2 regions of the Symbiopectobacterium sp. genome follow, and region 2 is predicted to be linked to the other one. Evidence: predicted binding sites of a transcription regulator. Region 2 holds the regulator's gene; the other holds the start of a gene.
The links. The regulator CRP, encoded in region 2, controls carbon source genes, mostly activating them, when cyclic AMP is high. The targets are predictions, from matches to a motif close to ATGTGANNNNNNTCACAT.
Positions count from the first base shown of each region.

Region 1: the regulator CRP is predicted to act here: its motif matches at 7,484-7,501, upstream of ACTBDZ_RS07580 (PTS mannitol transporter subunit IICBA).

Region 1 covers NZ_JBPETA010000057.1:3,083-13,738, reverse strand. The annotation lists gene glyQ (glycine--tRNA ligase subunit alpha) at 1-84, shown strand, start outside; gene glyS (glycine--tRNA ligase subunit beta) at 90-2,159, shown strand; gene ACTBDZ_RS07605 (aminotransferase class III-fold pyridoxal phosphate-dependent enzyme) at 2,239-2,754, opposite strand; gene ACTBDZ_RS07600 (aminotransferase class III-fold pyridoxal phosphate-dependent enzyme) at 2,697-3,590, opposite strand; gene ACTBDZ_RS07595 (APC family permease) at 3,662-5,131, opposite strand; gene ACTBDZ_RS07590 (helix-turn-helix domain-containing protein) at 5,235-6,197, opposite strand; partial or broken gene ACTBDZ_RS07585 (DUF3053 domain-containing protein) at 6,582-7,293, shown strand; gene ACTBDZ_RS07580 (PTS mannitol transporter subunit IICBA) at 7,636-9,537, shown strand; gene ACTBDZ_RS07575 (mannitol-1-phosphate 5-dehydrogenase) at 9,602-10,656, shown strand, end outside.
Region 2 covers NZ_JBPETA010000072.1:487-11,142, forward strand. The annotation lists gene ACTBDZ_RS08650 (aminodeoxychorismate synthase component II) at 1-342, shown strand, start outside; partial or broken gene argD (bifunctional acetylornithine/succinyldiaminopimelate transaminase) at 467-1,690, shown strand; gene crp (cAMP-activated global transcriptional regulator CRP) at 1,757-2,389, opposite strand; gene ACTBDZ_RS08665 (OsmC family protein) at 2,706-3,113, shown strand; gene ACTBDZ_RS08670 (phosphoribulokinase) at 3,140-4,009, opposite strand; gene ACTBDZ_RS08675 (YheU family protein) at 4,120-4,347, opposite strand; gene ACTBDZ_RS08680 (hydrolase) at 4,344-5,327, opposite strand; gene ACTBDZ_RS08685 (LysE family translocator) at 5,490-6,092, shown strand; gene ACTBDZ_RS08690 (ABC transporter ATP-binding protein) at 6,263-8,170, opposite strand; partial or broken gene kefG (glutathione-regulated potassium-efflux system ancillary protein KefG) at 8,304-8,858, shown strand; partial or broken gene kefB (glutathione-regulated potassium-efflux system protein KefB) at 8,858-10,656, shown strand, end outside.

The sequences.
Region 1 (10,656 bases), on a different contig from region 2:
ACGCTAACCAAAGCGGTGGCCGAAGCCTACTACGCTTCCCGTGAAGCGCTGGGCTTCCCGATGTGTAACAAGAAAGAGAGCTAACAGCGATGACTGACAAGACTTTTCTGGTGGAAATCGGCACGGAAGAGCTGCCGCCAAAGGCGCTGCGTTCTCTGGCGGAGTCCTTTGCCGCCAACTTCACCACTGAACTGGATAATGCCGGACTGACACACGGTGACGTGAGTTGGTTTGCCGCACCGCGTCGTTTGGCGTTGAAAGTGGCGCAACTGAGCGCCGCACAACCGGATCGTGAAGTCGAAAAACGTGGTCCGGCCATTGCTCAGGCGTATGACGCTGAGGGCAAACCGACCAAAGCGGCTGAAGGCTGGGCGCGCGGCTGCGGTATCACTGTCGATCAGGCAGAACGTTTGACGACCGACAAAGGCGAGTGGCTGCTGTATCGCGCGCTGGTAAAAGGCGGCAGCGCTCAGGGGCTGTTGGCGGATATGGTCGCAAACGCGCTGGCGAAACTGCCGATCCCGAAACTGATGCACTGGTGCGACAAAGAGACCCAGTTTGTGCGTCCGGTGCATACGGTAACGATGCTGCTGGGTGATGAACTGATCTCCGGTCAGGTACTGGGCATTGAATCCGCTCGTACCGTGCGCGGTCATCGCTTTATGGGCGAACCCGAATTCACCATCGATAACGCTGACCAATACCCGAGCATCCTGCTGGAGCGCGGCAAGGTTATCGCCGATTATGAAGCGCGTAAGGCGTTGATCAAAGCCGATGCGCAAGCGGCTGCGCGTCAGATTGGTGGTAATGCCGATCTGAGCGAAAGCCTGCTGGAAGAAGTGACCTCACTGGTGGAATGGCCGGTGGTGCTGACCGCGCGCTTTGAAGAGAAATTCCTGGCAGTGCCCGCCGAAGCGCTGGTTTACACCATGAAGGGCGACCAGAAGTATTTCCCTGTGTATGACAACGCCGGAAAGCTGCTGCCGAATTTCATCTTTGTTGCCAACATTGAATCCAAAGATCCGCAACAGATTATTTCGGGTAACGAGAAAGTGGTGCGCCCGCGTCTGGCGGATGCCGAATTCTTCTTCAACACCGACCGTAAAAAACGTCTGGAAGATCATCTGCCGCGTCTGCAAACCGTGCTGTTCCAACAGCAGTTGGGTACGCTGCGCGACAAGACCGATCGCATTCAGGCCTTGGCGGGCTGGGTGGCGGAGAAAATCGGTGCCGACGTTGCTCACGCGAAACGCGCCGGTTTGCTCTCCAAGTGTGACCTGATGACCAACATGGTGTTCGAATTTACCGACACCCAGGGCGTAATGGGGATGCACTACGCGCGTCACGACGGCGAAGCCGAAGACGTTGCCGTTGCCCTGAACGAACAGTATCAGCCGCGTTTTGCCGGGGATGCACTGCCTGCGTCAGGCGTTGCCTGTGCATTAGCGATTGCCGACAAGATGGACACGCTGGCGGGAATTTTCGGTATCGGTCAACACCCGAAAGGGGATAAAGACCCGTTCGCGTTGCGCCGCGCTGCGTTGGGTGTGCTGCGTATTATCGTTGAGAAACAGTTGCCGCTCGATCTGCAAACGCTGACGGAAGAAGCGGTACGCCTGTATGGCGACAAGCTGACCAACGCTAAAGTGGTCGATGACGTGATCGAATTCATGCTGGGCCGTTTCCGCGCCTGGTATCAGGAAGAAGGTCATAGCGTGGACACCATTCAGGCGGTATTGGCCCGTCGCCCGACCCGTCCGGCAGATTTCTATGCCCGCGTGAAAGCGGTGAGTCACTTCCGTTCGCTGGATGCCGCCACTGCGCTGGCTGCGGCCAACAAGCGTGTGTCCAACATCCTGGCGAAATCCACCGATACGCTGAACGCCAACATTGATGCTGCTCTGCTCAAAGAGAAAGAGGAAATTCAACTGGCCACCTACGTTACCGCGCTGGAAAGCAAACTGGCACCCTGGTTCGCTGAAGGGCGCTATCAGGAAGCGTTGGCGGAACTGGCCGAACTGCGCGAACCGGTTGATAACTTCTTCGATAAGGTGATGGTTAACGCGGAAGACGAAAGCGTGCGCCTGAACCGTCTGACGCTGCTTAATCAACTGCGTAACCTGTTTCTGAAAGTAGCGGATATTTCCGTATTGCAGTAAGTGAACAGCGCGACGCGTAGCATCTAAACAAATAAGGGCCGTTCATGCAGGAACGGCCCTTTTTTCTACCTGTGTCTTGCTACCGGTCTTCCTTCTCAAACGCCATTTGCAGTGCCATCACCAGCGTATCGCAACCGGCTTTATCGATGGTTAACGGTGGAGCCAACACCAGTTTCGGTCCGACCGGACGTACCACCGCGCCGGCATCGCGTGCCGCTTCTGCAATACGGAATGCCAGCCCGTTATCCGGCGCTAATGAGCGCTTGCTCGCTTTGTCCTCTACCAGATCCAGCGCCAGCATCAGCCCTTTGCCCCGTACGTTGCCCACGGAGCGGAAGCGTGACTCAAACGGCAGCAGTTGATCCAGCAAGTATTCCCCCTGATGTGCGGCATTGGCTGGCAGATTCTCCTGCTCAACAATATCCAACACCGCCAACCCGGCGGCGCAAGCCAGCGGGTGACCACCGTAGGTAAAACCCGTCATCAGCAATCCACGCGCATCGCGGTTGTCCAGATAGGCCGCTTCGATACGCTGATTCAGCACGGTAGCAGACAGCGGCACATATCCGGCGGTGAGTGCTTTGGCAAACACCATGATGTCTGGTTTACGCCCCAACCGCGTGAACCAAACATCGCCCCGCTGCGGCCAAATCCGGTGACTACTTCATCGGCGATCAGCAGTACGCCGTATTTATCACAGATCTCGCGCACCAGCGGCCAGAAGTTAGCGGGTGGCACAATCACGCCGCCTGCGCCCTGCACGGGTTCAGCGATGAAGGCGGCAACCGTATCCGGTCCGTAATAAAGAATTTCACGCTCTAGCTGCTCAGCCACCCGTTTGCCTAACGTATCGGGATCGTCGCAGTTCCACGGGTTGCGATACTGCCAGGGCGATTCGATCTGCGTGCAGCCTTCCAGCATTGGGCCGTAGTTAAGACGGTAAATCGGCAGGCCAGACACCGAGGTGCCACCCATGTGTACGCCGTGATAGGCATTCTTTAGCGAGATAAAGCGCGTGCGTTGCGGCTTGCCTTGCAAAATCCAGTACTGACGCGCCACCTTGAGGGCGGTTTCCACACCGTCTGAGCCGCCCATGCCGTACAACACCCGCCGCATATCTTCTTGCTGTGTCATCTGAATGAGGCGATTAGATAACGCTTCGGCCATCGGGTGGCTGACGCCGTCAAACAGTTGGTAGTAAGCCAGTTCATCCATCTGTTTGGCGATGGCGGCTTTCACTTCCGGGCGATTGTGGCCCACGTTTACGCACCACAGCCCAGCGAAGCCATCGAGCATTTTGCGCCCTTTATCATCCCAGATGTAGAGGCCGTCGCCTTTAACAATGCGCAGCGGTTCGCGTTCGACCCAGTCATTCGGGTGTGCCATCGGGTGCCAAAAACGGTAATCGGTGTGGTTATAGGGTGTTGTCATTGTGAACTCCATGAAATCAGATGACGGTGAGCCGTTGCCGCCGGAGCTGCAACGGACGAATCCGCGTGGCGTTACAGGGTTTCGACCATTTGGCCGATGCGTGAATAGCGCTCGGGGCTCAATCGACGCAGGAAGTGCGCACTCATAAACCCGGCAAACGCCACCATCAGCACCAGATAGGGTAGCGATGACACCACCGGCGAGGAGGAGCCGCTCAGTACGTCGAGGTTATTGACCACCAGCGCCAGCGTTGCCAGCATGCCGAGGGCGGAGAGGGCCGGAGCGATAAGGCGGCTCCAGCGTGACACTGGCAGCGAAGGATTCCGCTGGAAGTAGGCGAGAACGGCGAGCGAGACGCTGAATTGCAGCACCAGAATCGACATGCTGCCCAAGGCGGAAGCCCAGGAGAAAACGTTCGCCATCGGGTCTAACTGCGCCAGGGCGAACAGTGCGGTGGCGCACAGCATAAACGCGCCTTGCACCAGACTGGCGATATAGGGTGTCTGGTGCGTGCGGTGGGTTTTTGCCATTTTCGACCACAGCAAACCGTCACGGCTAATGGCGAACAGGTAGCGAGACAGCGTGTTATGGAACGCCTGTGTTGCGGCAAACAGGCTGGTGATCAGCAAGACGGACATCACCTGTATAGCCCACGGACCAAGCACCTGTTCGGTAACGGTAAACACAAACATCCCGGGATCTTTGGCGGCGAGCTCGGCAACGTGAGTAGCCCCCGCATATTGCACAAATGCCCAGCCGGAGAGGGCGAAAAAGCTGGTGATCAGCACCACGGCGAGCAGTGTGGCGCGTGGGATTATCCTGGCCGGTTGCCGACACTCTTCCGAGTAGATCGCCGTCGCTTCAAAGCCGACGAAAGAGCAAATGGCGAAGATCATCGCAATGCCCACATCGCCATGAAACACGGTGGAAGGGGTAAACGCGCTGATATCAAAGGCAATAGGCTGGGTAACAATGGCGGCGTCAACCAGCAACACAATGCCGACTTCCATCAGCATCAATACGCCAAGCACTTTGCCGCCCAGTTCCACTTTGGCAATGCCGAGCGCGACGACTGCCGCTTGCATCAGCAGCGAGAACAGCCACCAGGGTGCTGCGATACCGGTGTGCATCTGCACGAACTGCGCGAAGAAGAAGCCAAACATGGCAGTGACGGCAAGCTGAATGGCGGTGTAAGTCAGCAGCGCGATGCCGAGCCCGGCGATGCCACTGTGGGTGCCCAGCCCTTGTGCGATATAGGCGTAGAAAGCGCCAGCGTTTACCACATAACGGCTCATGGCGATAAAACCAAAGCTGAAAATAAGCAGCAATGCGCCCGCCAGGACATAAACACCGGGAACGCCTGCGCCGTTGCCTGCCATAAAGGCGACGGGCAAGCCCCCGACGACGCCGGTTAAGGGCGATGCGGCGGCAATAACAAAAAAGATGATCGACCAAAGGCCAAGGCTGCCTTTCTGGAGTTGGTTCCCCTGCGGCAATGCCGTCTGGGGCAGCGCGTGCGCTGATGATGAGTGCTGTGCCATGTTCCGTTCCCCTACGTGATGGTTCATGGTCAGTCTATGAAGGGCTCTGGGGTGTGCGTTATCGAAATCTGGCAAACCTGAATGTGACGAATAGTCATCATTTTCAGATCAAATGATGAACCGCACGCCGTGTGTGCGAGGGCAGTTCAGCAAACAGGCGTTTGTAGTCGGCGGTAAACTGCGACAGGTGCCAGAAGCCCCACTTGGAGGCGATTTCGCTGATCTGTGCGTACTCTCCTTCCATCACCAGCATGCGTTTCACCCCGTTGAGTCGCATGTTTTTCAGGAATACTGCTGGGCTTTGGCCCGTGACGGTTTCAAAACAGTTTTGCAGGGTGCGACACGAGGTGTGGGTCAGTTGGCACAGCTCATCCATGGTTAGTGGCCGATCGCGATGAGCGATCAGTGCGTCCTGTGCTTTGGTGACGACACACTGCGCCTTTTGTAGAGAAGGGCGCACGCTGATGGTCTGCGTGCCCACGGCTGTGAAAAAGGCAAAGGCAAGCTCGCGGATATCACTGAGAAATTGCAACCGTGCCTGCCGTTGCGCAAATTGCAGTGGGTGTTCCATCACGCTGTGCAACATGGCCAAGATGTGTTCGCGCAGCCGTTTGGCAAGTAGATCGTGATGAATGGCGTAGACCCGGTTTGGCAGTTCATCGGTGATATCCGATAACAGTGCTAAAGGAATGCTCAGTACCAATAGCGAAGAGGTTTCCGGCGTTTGCAGCATCAACTCGCCGCCGTCGTAGGACCAGGTAATGTCCTGCTGCGTCAGGCTGTTTCCCATCCAGCGCGCTTCTCCCGACAGCGCATTAAACACCCCGAGGCAGAGCGTGCCCGTTCGGCCCTGGCCGCGTTGAAATACCGATTGTGACAGTTGCTCTTGGTAGAACTGTACGCCGTCCAGCCAGGCCTCTTTCAGGCTACCTTCAAATCGCCCGTGAGAGATTTGGTCATAGCGTAATGCCCAATCGGTCAGCAGTTGACTGTGTTGTGCCAGTTCCTGAATGCGCGATGCGCAACGAAAACCGTTTTGCTCACCAAGATGAAGTGCGGGTGTCATCGTCTGTCTTTCCTGCGTTGTGATGGGATATACCCACTGAGCAAGAATCACGCCAGCGCAATAGCAAAAAATGGCAGATTTTATCTCTGCGTTTCGGGGCTGTGAGTGATGTTTTTGCTGCATATGGTCGTAAAACAGAGGGAAATAGAGTGATTCCTGCCATATGCGTGTTTTGCGCTGTGGCGTTGCACCGTTATGGGTGTATTGCTCAATTTTGCAGCAGTGCGTTGTTATCCGGCCATCGCATCCTGAGTATCCCGGTAACTTGGCAGAAAAACGAGGGTATCGCGCTGATTCGACTATGCTTAAGGATAAGGCGGAGCAATGTGGTCCGCTTCTTCACCGGATAAGACGTGCGATAAGGAGTATGGCATGACGATAACAATGGGGTGGCGCGCGCGCTGGCTATTGCCGGTGCTGGCGTTGGGTATGGTGTTCCAACTGGCAGCCTGTGGTGATAGTGAAGCGGAGCAGCGCAAGGCGTTTATCACGGTATTGCAAAGCGTGCCATCACAACCGGGTAGCGTGCCGCCTGCACTGAGTGACGATCAGAAAAAACGGTTAGGACCTTTTGCCAACGATTACGCCATCTTAACCACCTTTTCCCAGCAGTTGCGGCAAAGCATGGCGGTGAGCCTCAAACCGTTATTGGAGCACGTTTCTCAGATTCGTGTGCCGCAGGATTATTTGACGCAACATGACGGCGTGCGTAGCGCTGTTGGGGCGATAAACCTGCTGGGGCAACAGGTACAGGCGGCAAAAACCCAGGCAGACTCAGCTCGTCGTAACCTGAGCCAGCCGCAAGAGGTGCAAGTGCTGTATGAGCGCGTTTACTCGCAGGTGGTGGTCCAACCGGCGGCGGCATTGGGGAACGTGGTGCCGACCGCCGCCACGCTGGCACAGCAGTTGGCGCAGGTGGGGGACTTCCTTCAGGCCCAGGGCAAGCAGGTCACTTTTGTGGGAAAATCAGGTGCAGTTTGAAACGGCGCAGCAGGCGGCGCGTTACAACGCGCTGATTACGCCTCTGGCAATACAGCAGCGCGATTTGATGAACGGATTACCACCACTTTTACCGCTGTTGAAACCATCGCTATAGGGCAATAACGTGAGGTGGTGATGATATTTAGTGATTTGAATCACATAATAAAAACAAAATCACAGCGTTGTAATGTGATTGAAGTCACATTGTGCTGCCGTTGATGCGGATGATGATGCGTCGAATTGATCGTATTCGGTGATTTTATGTGAACTCAGTCACTAAAATGTAGCAATGATGTGGGGATTATGTGTGATGTTTGTCACATATGGCCGTGAGGTTGCGGTATCAAACCGACGTGCTAGAGTCCGCACGATCTCTACCGACGGAAGGCAGTCACACCGTCTCACGATAATGACCACACGTGCTTGCGATCGCGCGTTTGAATAGGGGTGTGTTTTTATGCTCACAGCAGATACAAAGGTCAAAGTTCAGAATTTTGGCCGCTTCCTGAGCAACATGGTAATGCCTAATATCGGGGCGTTTATCGCTTGGGGCCTGATTACCGCGTTGTTTATTCCAACCGGCTGGCTGCCGAATGCAACACTCGCCAAGCTGGTGGGACCGATGATCACCTATCTGCTGCCGCTGCTTATCGGTTACACCGGCGGCCGTTTGGTGGCGGGCGATCGCGGTGGCGTGGTCGGTGCTATCACCACGATGGGGGTGATCGTCGGTGTGGATATGCCGATGTTCCTTGGCGCAATGATCGTTGGCCCGTTGGGCGGATGGGCCATCAAACGTTTTGACCGCGCTGTAGATGGTAAAATCAAAAGCGGTTTTGAAATGCTGGTCAACAACTTCTCGGCCGGTATTATCGGCATGTTGTTGGCTATGCTGGCGTTTTGGGCTATTGGTCCGCTCGTAGAAGGGTTGTCGAAAATCCTGGCGGCGGGCGTAAACCTGATGGTGCAGACCAACCTGCTGCCGTTGGCCTCCATCTTTGTTGAACCGGCCAAAATACTGTTCCTGAATAACGCCATTAACCACGGTATCTTCTCGCCGCTGGGTATCCAACAGGAGACGGAAACCGGTAAGTCTATTTTCTTCCTGATTGAAGCCAACCCTGGTCCGGGCATGGGTGTGCTGATGGCCTACATGTTCTTTGGCCACGGTAATGCTAAAGAGTCCGCACCGGGCGCTGCCATCATCCACTTCCTGGGCGGTATCCACGAAATCTATTTCCCGTATGTTCTGATGAATCCGCGTCTGCTGATTGCGGTGATTCTGGGCGGCATGACCGGCGTGTTCACGCTGAGCTTACTGGGCGGTGGTCTGGTTTCTCCGGCTTCTCCGGGCTCTGTTCTGGCCGTGTTGGCAATGACGCCGAAAGGGGCTTATTTTGCCAATATCGTGGCGATTGCTGCTGCGTTTGCCGTCTCCTTTGTGCTGTCAGCGATTCTGCTGAAAAGCACCAAGGTAAAAGAGGGTGACGATCTCGATGAAGCCACACGTCGAGTGCAAGAGATGAAAGCAGCCTCCAAGGGCGGTTCAGTGCCCACTGGCATCAGCGGCGATCTGAGCACCGTGCGCAAGATCATTGTGGCCTGTGATGCTGGCATGGGTTCCAGCGCCATGGGGGCTGGCGTATTGCGCAAGAAAGTGCAGGACGCCGGGCTGACGCAAATTTCTGTCACCAATAGCGCCATCAACAGCTTGCCTGAGGATGTCGATCTGGTGATTACGCATCGTGATTTGACCGAACGCGCCCTGCGCCATGCACCACAAGCACAGCATATTTCGCTGACCAACTTCCTCGACAGCCAGTTGTACAGCGATCTGGTGAGCCGTCTGGCCGCCGCTCAACCTGCGGGTGGCAGCGTTGCCGCCGCACCGGTTGTTGAGCCGCAAGCCGCCACCTTGTTCCAACTGGGCGCTGCTAACGTATTCCTGAACTTGCAGGCGAGCGATAAAGAGCAGGCGATTCGCTTTGCCGGTGAGCAACTGGTGAAAGGTGGCTATGTCGAGCCGGAATATGTGGATGCGATGCTGGCGCGTGAAAAGCTGACCTCGACTTATCTGGGCGAGTCCATCGCCGTGCCGCATGGCACCATTGAAGCCAAAGATCGCGTGCTGAAAACCGGCATCGTCTTCTGCCAATATCCGCAGGGGGTGCGCTTCGGTGATGATGAGGATGACGTGGCAAAATTGGTGATCGGTATCGCGGCGCGTAATAACGAACATATTGCGGTGATCACCCGCCTGACCAATGCGCTGGACGATGACACCGTGATTGCCCGTTTAGCGCAGACCCAGGATGTGCAGGAAGTGCTAGACCTGCTCTCCGAGAAAAAGAGTGCCTGATGCATCGGCAGCGCCGCCTTCGGGCGGCCTCTTTTTTGCCATTGTTTTGAAAGGTTAACGCATGATGAAAGCTTTACATTTTGGTGCCGGAAATATCGGACGCGGGTTTATCGGAAAACTGCTGGCAGACGCCAACATCGAACTCACCTTTGCAGATGTGAACCAGCCGTTGCTGGATGCTATCAACAACCGTAAGCAGTATCAGGTGAGAGTGGTCGGCGAGCAGGCACAGTTGGAAACGATCAGCAACGTCAGCGCGATGCACAGCGCAAGCCCGGAAGCCGTGGCGTTGATTGCCGAGGCTGATGTGGTGACGACGGCGGTAGGGCCGCAAATTCTCGAAAAAATCGCGGGTGCCATTGCTCAGGGGTTGGTGAAGCGCCATGCGCAGGGCAATACGCGCCCACTGAATATCATTGCTTGTGAAAATATGGTGCGCGGCACCACGCAGTTAAAACAACACGTGTGGAAGCATCTGCCGGAGAACGAGCAGGCATGGGTCAACGAGCACGTAGGTTTTGTTGATTCGGCGGTAGACCGCATTGTTCCACCGGTGGAAGCGAGCCAGGACGATCCCTTGGCCGTGACGGTAGAAACTTTCAGTGAATGGATTGTCGACCAAACCCAATTCGTCGGGCCTTTACCGCAGATTGCGGGCATGGAATTAACCGACAATCTGATGGCATTCGTTGAACGTAAGCTGTTTACACTCAATACTGGCCATGCCATTACCGCGTATCTTGGCCAGCAGGCTCGTCATCAGACGATCCGCGATGCCATTCTGGATACCGAGGTGCGTGCTGTAGTGCGTGGGGCGATGGAAGAGAGCGGAGCCGTGCTGATTAAGCGTTACGGCTTTGATGCCGAGAAGCATGCTGCCTACATCAACAAGATTTTAAGCCGCTTCGAAAACCCTTATCTGCATGACGATGTTGAGCGGGTTGGGAGTCAGCCGCTGCGTAAACTTAGCGCAGGCGATCGCCTGATCAAACCGCTGCTGGGCACGCTGGAGTATCAATTGCCCAATGACAACCTGATTATCGGTATCGCGGCGGCTATGCATTACCGCAGCGAGCAGGACCCGCAAGCGCAGGAACTGGCGGCGTTGTTGGATAACCT
Region 2 (10,656 bases):
TGTCTCGGCCATCAGGCGATGGGGCAGGCATTTGGTGCGCGCGTGGTGCGGGCGCACCAGGTGATGCATGGAAAAACCTTCGTAATACAGCACACCGGGAGCGGCGTTTTTAGCGGGTTGGCGCTGCCATTAACGGTGACGCGCTACCACTCTCTGGTGATCGATCCCGCTTCTTTGCCCGCCGAGTTTGACGTCACGGCCTGGACAGAGCGTGAAGGTGAGCGTGATGAAATCATGGGAATACGCCACCGTACCTTGCCGTTAGAAGGGGTGCAGTTTCACCCTGAGAGCATTCTGAGTGAGCAAGGGCATCAATTGTTGCAGAACTTCCTTAATACCTGAGGTTATCAGCATCGGTTGCGATAAAACGGACTGTCATAACGCGCTATTTTATAACCTTGCGTATTGATTTTTTATGCATATTTGATGATTATATTTTCACTTTAAGCGGTGTGGACGAAAGCAAATGACAACAGATTCAAAGGCGGTAACGCGGGCGACGCATGACAAAGTGATTCTACCCGTATACGCACCGGCGCAATTTGTGCCGGTTAAAGGCAAAGGTAGCCGCGTATGGGATCAGCAGGGGCGTGAGTATATCGACTTTGCCGGTGGGATTGCTGTAACGGCATTGGGTCATTGCCACCCGGCGCTGGTGGCGGCGTTAAAGCAGCAGGGCGAAACGCTGTGGCACACCAGCAATATCTTCACCAATGAGCCAGCGCTGCGTCTGGCCAGCAAACTGATAGACGCCACCTTTGCCGAGCGCGTGTTCTTTGTTAACTCTGGTGCGGAAGCCAACGAAGCGGCTTTCAAGCTGGCTCGTCACTATGCGATTAAGCGCCACAGACCGTATAAAACCAAAATTATTGCGTTCTACAATGCGTTTCACGGCCGCACCTTGTTCACTGTCTCGGTCGGTGGTCAGGCGAAATAAGCCGATGGCTTCGGACCAAAACCAGCCGATATCGTGCACGTGCCATTCAACGATCTGGCTGCAGTAAAAGCGGTGATGGATGACCACACCTGCGCCGTGGTGCTGGAACCGATTCAGGGCGAGGGGGGCATTACACCGGCCACGCCGGAATTCCTAAAAGGCGTGCGTGAGCTGTGCGATCAGCATCACGCTCTGCTGGTGTTTGATGAAGTGCAAAGCGGCATGGGGCGTTCCGGCAAGCTGTTTACCTACATGCACTATGGCGTGACACCGGATATTCTCACTACGGCGAAAGCGTTGGGCGGCAGTTTCCCCATCAGCGCCATGCTGACCACTGAAGAAGTCGCCTCTGTGATGACCGTCGGCGTACATGGCACCACCTACGGCGGTAACCCGCTGGCTTGTGCGGTGGCTGAAGCAGCATTGGACACCATCAACACCCCGCAGGTGCTTTCCGGTGTACAAGCGCGCCACGAGCGCTTCGTCTCGATTCTTCAGGCGATTAATGAAGAGCACGGTATTTTTGAGCAGATTCGCGGTATGGGACTGCTGATTGGCGCAGAACTGAAGCCGAAATGGCACGGTCAGGCGGGCAAGTTCCTTGCCGCTGCCGCAGAGCAAGGCGTTATGGTGCTAGTCGCGGGGCCTAACGTGGTGCGTTTTGTGCCGTCGCTGGTGATTGATCTGGAAGATATTGATCAGGGCATGGCGCGGTTCGCGCGGGCGGTCGAAGCCGTGGTGAAAGCAGGGTAGCGTAGGCTCGTCAAAAGCACGCTGCGCAGCGCGCAACGTGCTTTTGCCTAAACGGCGCTGGTGATATCAGCGTGTGCCGTACACCACGATAGTTTTGCCGTGTGCCGAGATCAGATTCTGATCTTCCAGCATTTTCAGAATACGGCCTACCGTTTCGCGGGAACAACCAACAATCTGACCAATTTCCTGACGCGTGATCTTGATTTGCATCCCATCCGGGTGCGTCATGGCATCGGGCTGCTTCGCCAGGTTCAACAGTGTCTGCGCGATGCGGCCCGTAACATCCAGGAAGGCCAGATTGCCCACTTTCTGGGAGGTCACCTGGAGGCGACGCGCCATCTGTGAGGAAAGACGCATCAGAATATCCGGGTTGACTTGGATCAGTTGACGGAATTTTTTATAGGAGATTTCAGCGACTTCACAGGCAGTTTTTGCCCGCACCCATGCACTGCGTTCCTGGCCCTCTTCGAACAGGCCCAGTTCCCCAATAAAATCCCCCTGGTTGAGGTAGGAGAGGATCATTTCCTTGCCTTCTTCATCCTTGATCAGCACAGCCACTGAGCCTTTCACGATGTAGTAAAGCGTTTCTGCCTTTTCACCTTGGTGAATCAGCGTGCTCTTCGATGGATACTTGTGAATATGACAATGAGAAAGGAACCATTCAAGAGTCGGGTCTGTCTGAGGTTTGCCGAGAACCATTCGCTGTTATCCTCTGTTGTAATTCACTGCGCAAATTACAGGGTTCAGAGTTCCCTGTACGGCGTATTAACGTGCTAGTAGTAAAAATTCCGTGTTGGCGGACTGACGTCAGGGAATATACTGGCCTCTGTATGGCGACGTCACGACCCGTTCTTACCGTCAGTATAAAACTGAAGGAACGGATTCTATTCCTGTTTGTAACACAGCTTGACGAGCCTGTCTCGTGTTGTCTCGCTTCAGCATGATTAAGCTCTAGTTATCGGCGGTTTTTATATATAACAGTGAGTAATTTTCAAATAAATTTGAGGAGTTGTGGATGCAAGCGCGCGTAAAATGGGTCGAAGATCTGACCTTTCTCGGTGAGTCGTCATCCGGGCATCAGATCCTGATGGATGGCAATGCTGGCGATAAAGCTCCCAGTCCGATGGAGATGGTGTTGATGGCGGCAGGAGGCTGTAGCGCCATTGATGTGGTGTCCATTTTGCAAAAGGGTCGCAATACTATTACCGGATGTGAAGTCAAATTATCCTCGACGCGTCGTGAAGAAGCGCCGCGCCTGTTTACCCATATCAACCTGCATTTTGTCGTCACGGGCGTGGGGTTGACGGATAAAGTGGTTGAACGGGCAGTATCGCTGTCGGCGGAGAAGTATTGTTCAGTGGCGCTAATGTTAGAAAAGGCGGTGAAGGTTACTCACAGCCACGAAATCATCGCTGTCGCATAGTTTTATGGCGGGCTGTGTGTTTTATCTCAGCCCGCGCTACGCCCTTCTGCCAGCCGTTTTACCAGCGGTGCCATGATCAGTTCCATGGCGAGTCCCATTTTTCCCCCCGGCACCACCAACGTATTGATGTGTGAAATAAACGAGCCTTGCAGCATGGCCAGTAGGTAGGGATAGTCAATATGCTCGACGCCCTGGAAATGGATCACCACAAAGCTCTCGTCCAGCGAAGGGATCGCCTTGGCTGCAAAGGGGTTTGAGGTATCGATAGTCGGTACGCGCTGGAAGTTGATATGGGTGCGAGAAAACTGCGGTGTGATATAGGTGATGTAATCCTCCATGGAACGCACCACTGAATCCATCACGGCTTCACGTGAGTGACCGCGTTCGTTGATATCGCGAACCAGCTTTTGAATCCATTCCAGATTGACGATGGGGACCACGCCGACCAGTAGGTCAACGTGCTGGGCAACATCGTACTGGTCGGTGACCACCGCGCCGTGCAGACCCTCATAAAACAGCATATCGGTAGGATGCTGCATCGGCTCCCATGGAGTAAAGGTGCCGGGCACTTGATTGTAGGGAATCGCCTCATCGTAGGTGTGCAGGTATTTGCGTGTTTTTCCGGTACCGTTGCGGCCATATTCGATAAACGCGTGTTCAAGCAAGCTGAAATCGTTGGCCTCTGGGCCGAAATAGCTGATATGGCGGCCTAAATCTTTCGCTTTACGAATTGCCATGTCCATTTTTGGCCGGGTATAACGGTGAAAGCTATCGCCTTCCAGTGAAGCGGCTTTTATCTGCAACTGCTGGAAGATCTTCCTGAACGCGAGGCTGGTCGTGGTGGTGCCTGCTCCACTGGAGCCGGTAACGGCAATGATCGGGTGTTGTTGCGACATGCGGTTGCACTCCGTCGGATTAGGCGTTTGACTAACATGGCTCTCACTGTATAACAGACCCAGTGACGCAAGACGACCCCCCGCGCGTCAGGAAACGATGATTTATCACGTTACGGCGTATTTTCGTTTAGCTGGGTGCGCGGCATGATATTCAGCGTTTCATGCAGCTCTGACCACACCAACACCACGTCTCCCGAGGCAAGCTGGCGGCGAATATCCCTGACTTTTTCCTCCAATGAGCGTTCCTGCTCGCCGTAATCCGTGCCTTCACGTAACACAAAGGACTCAATAATATTTTGCAGCGTATCGCTATCAAGCTGCTGCCAGGGAATCATCATGCTGTTGCCTCTGCGGTGTCCGCCGATAGAAAGCGCGTGAACCAGGCCGGAATGCGTTGTTCCAGCCACATTTCCGGTTTCAGTAATGTACCGCCGACAAACCCGACGTGCCCGCCGTGCGCTGTCAGTTGGTATTCGATAGTGTCGGGCAGGTGGCTGATATCCGGGATCACCTCGGGTGTCATGAAAGGATCGTCCTGCGCATGGATGATCAGCGTCGGCGTACGAATGGTGGGCAGCAACGCCAGTGCACTGCACTGATGGTAGTAGTCGGCAGCATTCTGAAAACCATGAATACGGGCGGTGATCGCATCATCAAACTCACGCAATCCCTTTATACGTTGCAACTGTGCCGGGATAATCGGTAACGAACCCGGATAGCGTGCCAGCTTACGCTGGGCATTCTGCTTTAACTGTCCGACCATATGGCGCTGATAAATAAGGGAAAATCCCTTTTCGATCCTGCGGCTACAGGCGTCGAGATGAAACGGCGCGGAGACTATCGCCGCAGCGGAGAGCAACCGGGCTTCTTCCCGTTTAGCCAGCATATTGCCGCCCAGAGAAATGCCGATGGCAGCAGTCGGTGCTTCGCCTAGCGTATCCCGCATCCAGCGCAGCAGATAGCTGCCATCATCGGTTTCACCAGAATGGTAGATACGATTCAGACGGTTGGGACGGCCTCTACAGCCTCGAAAATGCATAATCACCGCCAGCCAGCCTTGCTCACGGCACGCTTGTAACAAACCGTGCGCATAGGGGCTGTGAAAGCTGCCTTCCAGAGCGTGAAACAGCACTACGCGGGGTTTGTGGCGCGCGCCTTGCGGCGCTTCGCTCCAGGCCAGATCGACAAAATCGCCGTCAGGCAGATCGAGTTGTTGCCACACCGGCTGCAAACGGGCACGGCGGCGAATCAAGCGCGGCAACAGCGTTTGTACATGCGGGTTATCAGCCCCTCGTAACGGGCGAAATGTTGAGGACAACATGGGAATCGAAACGACCTCGGGAAATAATTGTGCGATATTCATCACACTGCGCTAACCTGCTTGCGCCGCTCAGCGAGCATTGCTGTGTAACAGACAGGCTAACGTTCAGTCAGGTCAATAAATCATACCGCAACGGTGGGGACAAGGGGCAGTCAAAACGTGGAACAGGGCTTATTTTTATCGATGTTGGCTTTTCTCTGGGTGGCGGCAATCACGCCTGGCCCGAATAACATGCTGCTGACGACCTCCGGTGCCAACTTCGGCTTTATGCGATCGCTGTGGCTGATGGTGGGTATCATGCTCGGCATGCAGAGCATTTTACTGCTGGTGGCATTTGGTGTGGGCGGCATGATCCTGCTCTATCCTTCGTTGCACCTGATACTTAAAGTGTTCGGCAGTCTTTACCTGCTATGGTTGGCGTGGAAAATTGCGACGGCGGCCTATGAGCGGCTTGAGGCCAGTGCACCGCCGCCGCCGCCGCTGCGACTGTATCAAGGCTGGCTGCTTCAATTTCTGAATCCTAAAGCCTGGCTAATGGCGCTGGGATCGGTCGCAAGTTTCAGTCTGGCGGGCAGCGGCTATAACCATTCGGTGCTGCTGATAAGTTTTGGCATTGTGTTGGTTAACCTGGTTTCTGGCGTTATTTGGCTGGGCTTCGGCACGGCAATTGGCCGCTTGTTGCGTAGCCGCAAAGCATGGGTGATTTTTAACGTCTCGATGGGGGTGCTAACAGCGGCCTGTGTTCTGTTGATCTGGCACTAGCGGAGCCAGCTCGTCATCCTCGGCGTAGGCCGAGGATCTCTTACAGCAGAAACGCGTTTTGTCTGTGGGAGATTCCCGCCTTCGCAGGAATGACGGAGGTAGCGGGAATGACTGAGGGGAGCGGCGTGCTACCTGAGAAAGCGAGAGTTGCCGCTCTCGGTTGGGGCCAACTACCCTTCATTCATTATCTGTTCTAGCTGCTCTTGCGCGTCCAGCCAGGCCATCTCTGCCTCTTCCTGTTCGCTTTTGAGTTTGGCCTGCTGTTGCAGGCATTCCGTCAGTTCGGCTTTGCGACTTTGGTCGTACAGTTCGCTGTCCGATAAGCGCGCTTCGATTTTTGCCAACGCATCGGAGAGCTTCTCCATCTGCTGCTCATACTGAGCAATATTTTTACGCAACGGTTGGGTTTGGGTGCGCAGCTCCGCTTCGCGCCGCTTTTGATCTTTGCGTGCCTGTGCGTTGTTGGTTGAGGCGGGCTTATCGACGGATTCAGCGGCGCTGTTTTGGCGCTGCACGTCCGTCAGCCATTGCTGGTAATCTTCCAGATCGCCATCAAACGGCTCCACTTTGCGATCGTGTACCAGATAGAGATCGTCCGTGGTGGATCGGATCAGGTGTCGATCGTGGGAGACCACCACCAGCGCGCCTTCGAAATCGATCAACGCTTCTGTCAGTGCCTGACGCATGTCCAGATCGAGATGGTTGGTCGGTTCATCGAGCAACAGCAGGTTAGGGCGCTGCCACACGATCAATGCCAGCACCAAACGGGCTTTTTCACCGCCTGAGAAACGCTCGGTCACTTCCGTCACTTTGTCGCCCTGAAAACCGAAGCCGCCGAGATAATCGCGCAGTTGCTGCTCGGTTTCCCGCTCTGCCAAACGGACCAGATGTTGCAGCGGGGATTCATCCGCACGCAGAAACTCAAGCTGATGCTGGGCGAAATAGCCGAGCTTGACGCCCTTCGCCAGCCCGATTTCGCCGTGCAACGGGGCCAGCTCGCCCGCTAGCAACTTGATCAGCGTCGATTTACCGGCACCGTTGTGCCCCAGCAGGCCAATGCGTGAACCCGGCACCAGATTGAGCTTGATGGATTCCAGAATCAGTTTGTCACCGTAGCCTGCGCTCACCTTCTCCATGCGCAGCAACGGGTTCGGCAGCGACTCTGGCGCACGGAAACTGAAACGGAACGGGTTATCGACGTGTGCCGGGGCAATAAGCTCCATGCGCTCCAGCATTTTAATCCGGCTTTGCGCCTGCTTGGCTTTGGTGGCCTGTGCGCGGAAGCGATCGATATAGTGTTGCAAGTGCGCCACGCGCTCTTGCTGATGCTCATACAACGCCTGCTGCTGCGCTAAACGCGTAGCGCGCTGGCGTTCGAACGAGGAGTAGTTACCGGTGTATTCGAACAGCGTCTCCTGCTCGATGTGCAGGATCTTGTTGACGATAGGATCGAGGAAGTCGCGATCGTGGGAGATCAGTACCAGCGTTCCCGGATAGCTTTTCAGCCATTTCTCCAGCCAAATCACCGCATCCAGATCGAGGTGGTTGGTCGGTTCGTCGAGCAGCAACAGATCGGAGCGGCAAATCAGCGCTTGGGCCAGATTAAGGCGCATACGCCATCCGCCGGAAAAATCACGTACCGGCTGCTGCAATTGGGCCTGGGTAAAGCCAAGGCCATCGAGCAGGCTGGCGGCGCGCGCCGGAATACTCCAGGCTTGAATCGCATCCAGCTTGCCGTGTGCACGGGCGATGGCGTTACCATCGTTAATGTCGTTGGCGTTCTGAAGTTCAGCTTCTAACTGGCGAAATTCACGATCGCCGTCAATAACATAGTCAATGGCAGGCACATCCAGCGCGGGCGTTTCCTGATTGACCCATGCCAGTGCCCAGTTATTCGGAAACGTGGCGCTGCCGCCATCGGCACCGATCTCGCCTTTTAGCAACGAGAGTAGCGTGGACTTGCCGCAGCCGTTTTTACCGACTAATCCAACCTTCTGGCCTGGATTGATGGTGGCGGTGGCGTTATCAAGCAAGACACGCACGCCGCGCCGAATTTGCAAAGCGGAGAAAACAATCATAAAGCGTCACATGTTCAGAGTATGTTAAATTATCACGGTTATCTCGGGACCGAGAACGTCCTGTTTGTCGTATCGTTATCGCGCAGCATGGTAGCGGAAAACCGCGCTCATGACGACGCTTTGGAGGGGAATGATGTCGCAGCCACCGAAGATTTTGCTGCTGTATGCCCATCCGGAATCGCAAGACTCGATAGCCAACCGGGTTTTGCTACAACCGGCGCACCAGTTAGCCCATGTTACCGTACACGATCTGTACGCTCACTATCCGGACTTTTTTGTTGATATTCACTACGAGCAACAGCTGCTGCGCGAACATCAGGTGATTGTGTTTCAGCATCCACTCTATACCTACAGTTGCCCGGCGCTGCTAAAGGAGTGGTTTGACCGCGTGCTGTCGCGCGGGTTTGCCAATGGTATTGGCGGTAATGCACTGGCGGGCAAATATTGACGTTCGGTAATCACCACGGGTGAGCCGGAAGAGAGCTATCACCTGGAAGGTAATAACCGCTTCAGTATGGAAGAGGTGCTGCGTCCGTTTGAAATGACGGCGGCCATGTGTCGTATGCATTGGCTACCGCCGCTGATGGTCTATTGGGCGCGCAGGTTGCCCGCCGATGTGCTGGCAAGCTATGCCGAGGCGTATAGCGAATGGCTGGCATCCCCGCTACCCAAAATGGAGGGTGAGTGATGGAGAGTTCCCCCCTGCTGAGTGCGGGCATTCTGTTTTTGTTTGTCGCTGTACTGATGGTACCTATCGCCAGCCGATTGGGCATTGGTGCGGTATTGGGGTATTTGATTGCCGGTATCGCCATTGGTCCTTGGGGGCTGGGCTTTATCCGCGATGTTGACGCTATCCTGCATTTCTCTGAGCTTGGCGTGGTGTTCCTGATGTTTATCATCGGGTTGGGGCTGAATCCGCAAAAGTTATGGACATTACGGCGATCCATCTTCGGGATTGGTGCCGCGCAGGTTGGGTTCAGCGCGGCGGTTCTTGGCGGCTTACTCTACCTGACCGGCTTTTCCTGGCAATCGGCGCTGATTGGTGGCGTTGGGTTGGCAATGTCTTCCACCGCGATGGCGCTGCAATTGATGCGCGAGAAAGGAATGAACCGCAGCGAATCCGGCCAGTTGGGTTTCGCAGTGCTGCTGTTTCAGGACTTGGCAGTCATCCCCGCTCTGGCGTTGGTGCCGGTGCTGGCCGGTGTGCAGGGCGAAGTGACCGACTGGAAAGACGTTGCCATCAAGGTCGCGGTCTTTATCGGTATGTTGATCGGTGGACGCTATCTGGTACGTCCGCTATTCCGCTTTATCGCCGCCTCCGGCGTGCGTGGGGTGTTTACCGCCGCGGCGCTGCTGCTGGTGCTTGGCTCTGCGGTCTTTATGGATGCGCTGGGCTTCTCCATGGCGTTGGGCACCTTTATCGCAGGCGTGTTGCTGGCGGAAAGTGAGTATCGCCACGAGCTGGAAATTTCCATCGAGCCTTTTAAGGGATTGTTGCTCGGACTGTTTTTTATCTCCGTCGGCATGGCACTCGATCTGGGGGTGTTGTTTACCCATATCGACGAAGTGTTGCTGGGCGTATTCCTTCTGGTCACGGTGAAGGGCATTGTGTTGTACGTGTTGGCACGTGTGAATCGGATGCGGCGTTCTGAACGGCTTCAGTTTGCCGGGGTGCTGAGTCAGGGCGGGGAGTTTGCGTTTGTGCTGTTTTCTGCGGCAGCGGCACACAGGGTGCTACAGGGCGAACAGCTTCCGTTGCTGCTGGTCACGGTAACCCTCTCCATGATGACCACGCCGCTGCTGATGCAGGGGATAGACCGCATTCTGGCGCATCGTTATAACGCCACGGAGGAGCATGACGAAAAGCCCTATGTGCAAGATGACGAGCCGCAGGTGATTATTGTCGGGTTTGGGCGTTTTGGGCAGGTTATCGGGCGCTTGCTGATGGCAAACAAAATGCGCATCACGGTATTGGAACGTGATATCAGCGCCGTCAGCCTGATGCGCAGCTATGGTTACAAAGTGTATTACGGTGATGCCACTGAACTGGAACTGCTGCGGGCGGCCGGCGCTGAACAGGCGCGCGCGATTGTAATCACCTGTAATGAGCCGGAAGACACCATGGCCATTGTGCACCTGTGCCAAAAGCATTTTCCCAATCTGGAAATTCTGGCGCGCGCGCGGACGTGTTGAAGCCCATGAATTATTGCAGTCTGGTGTCAAACATTTCGCGCGTGAAATCTTTTCGAGTGCGCTGGAACTGGGGCGTAAAATGTTGACGTCGGTGGGGATGCATTCTCATCAGGCTTATCGGGCACAGCAGCATTTTCGGCGCTTGGATATGCGCATGCTGCGTGAATTGATGCCGATACGTCAGGGAGATGCCGATGTGGCGCAGGTTTCGCGCGTCAAGGAAGCGCGGCGGGAGCTGGAAGACATTTTCCAACGCGAAATGCAGCACGAGCGCCGTCGTCTGGATGACTGGG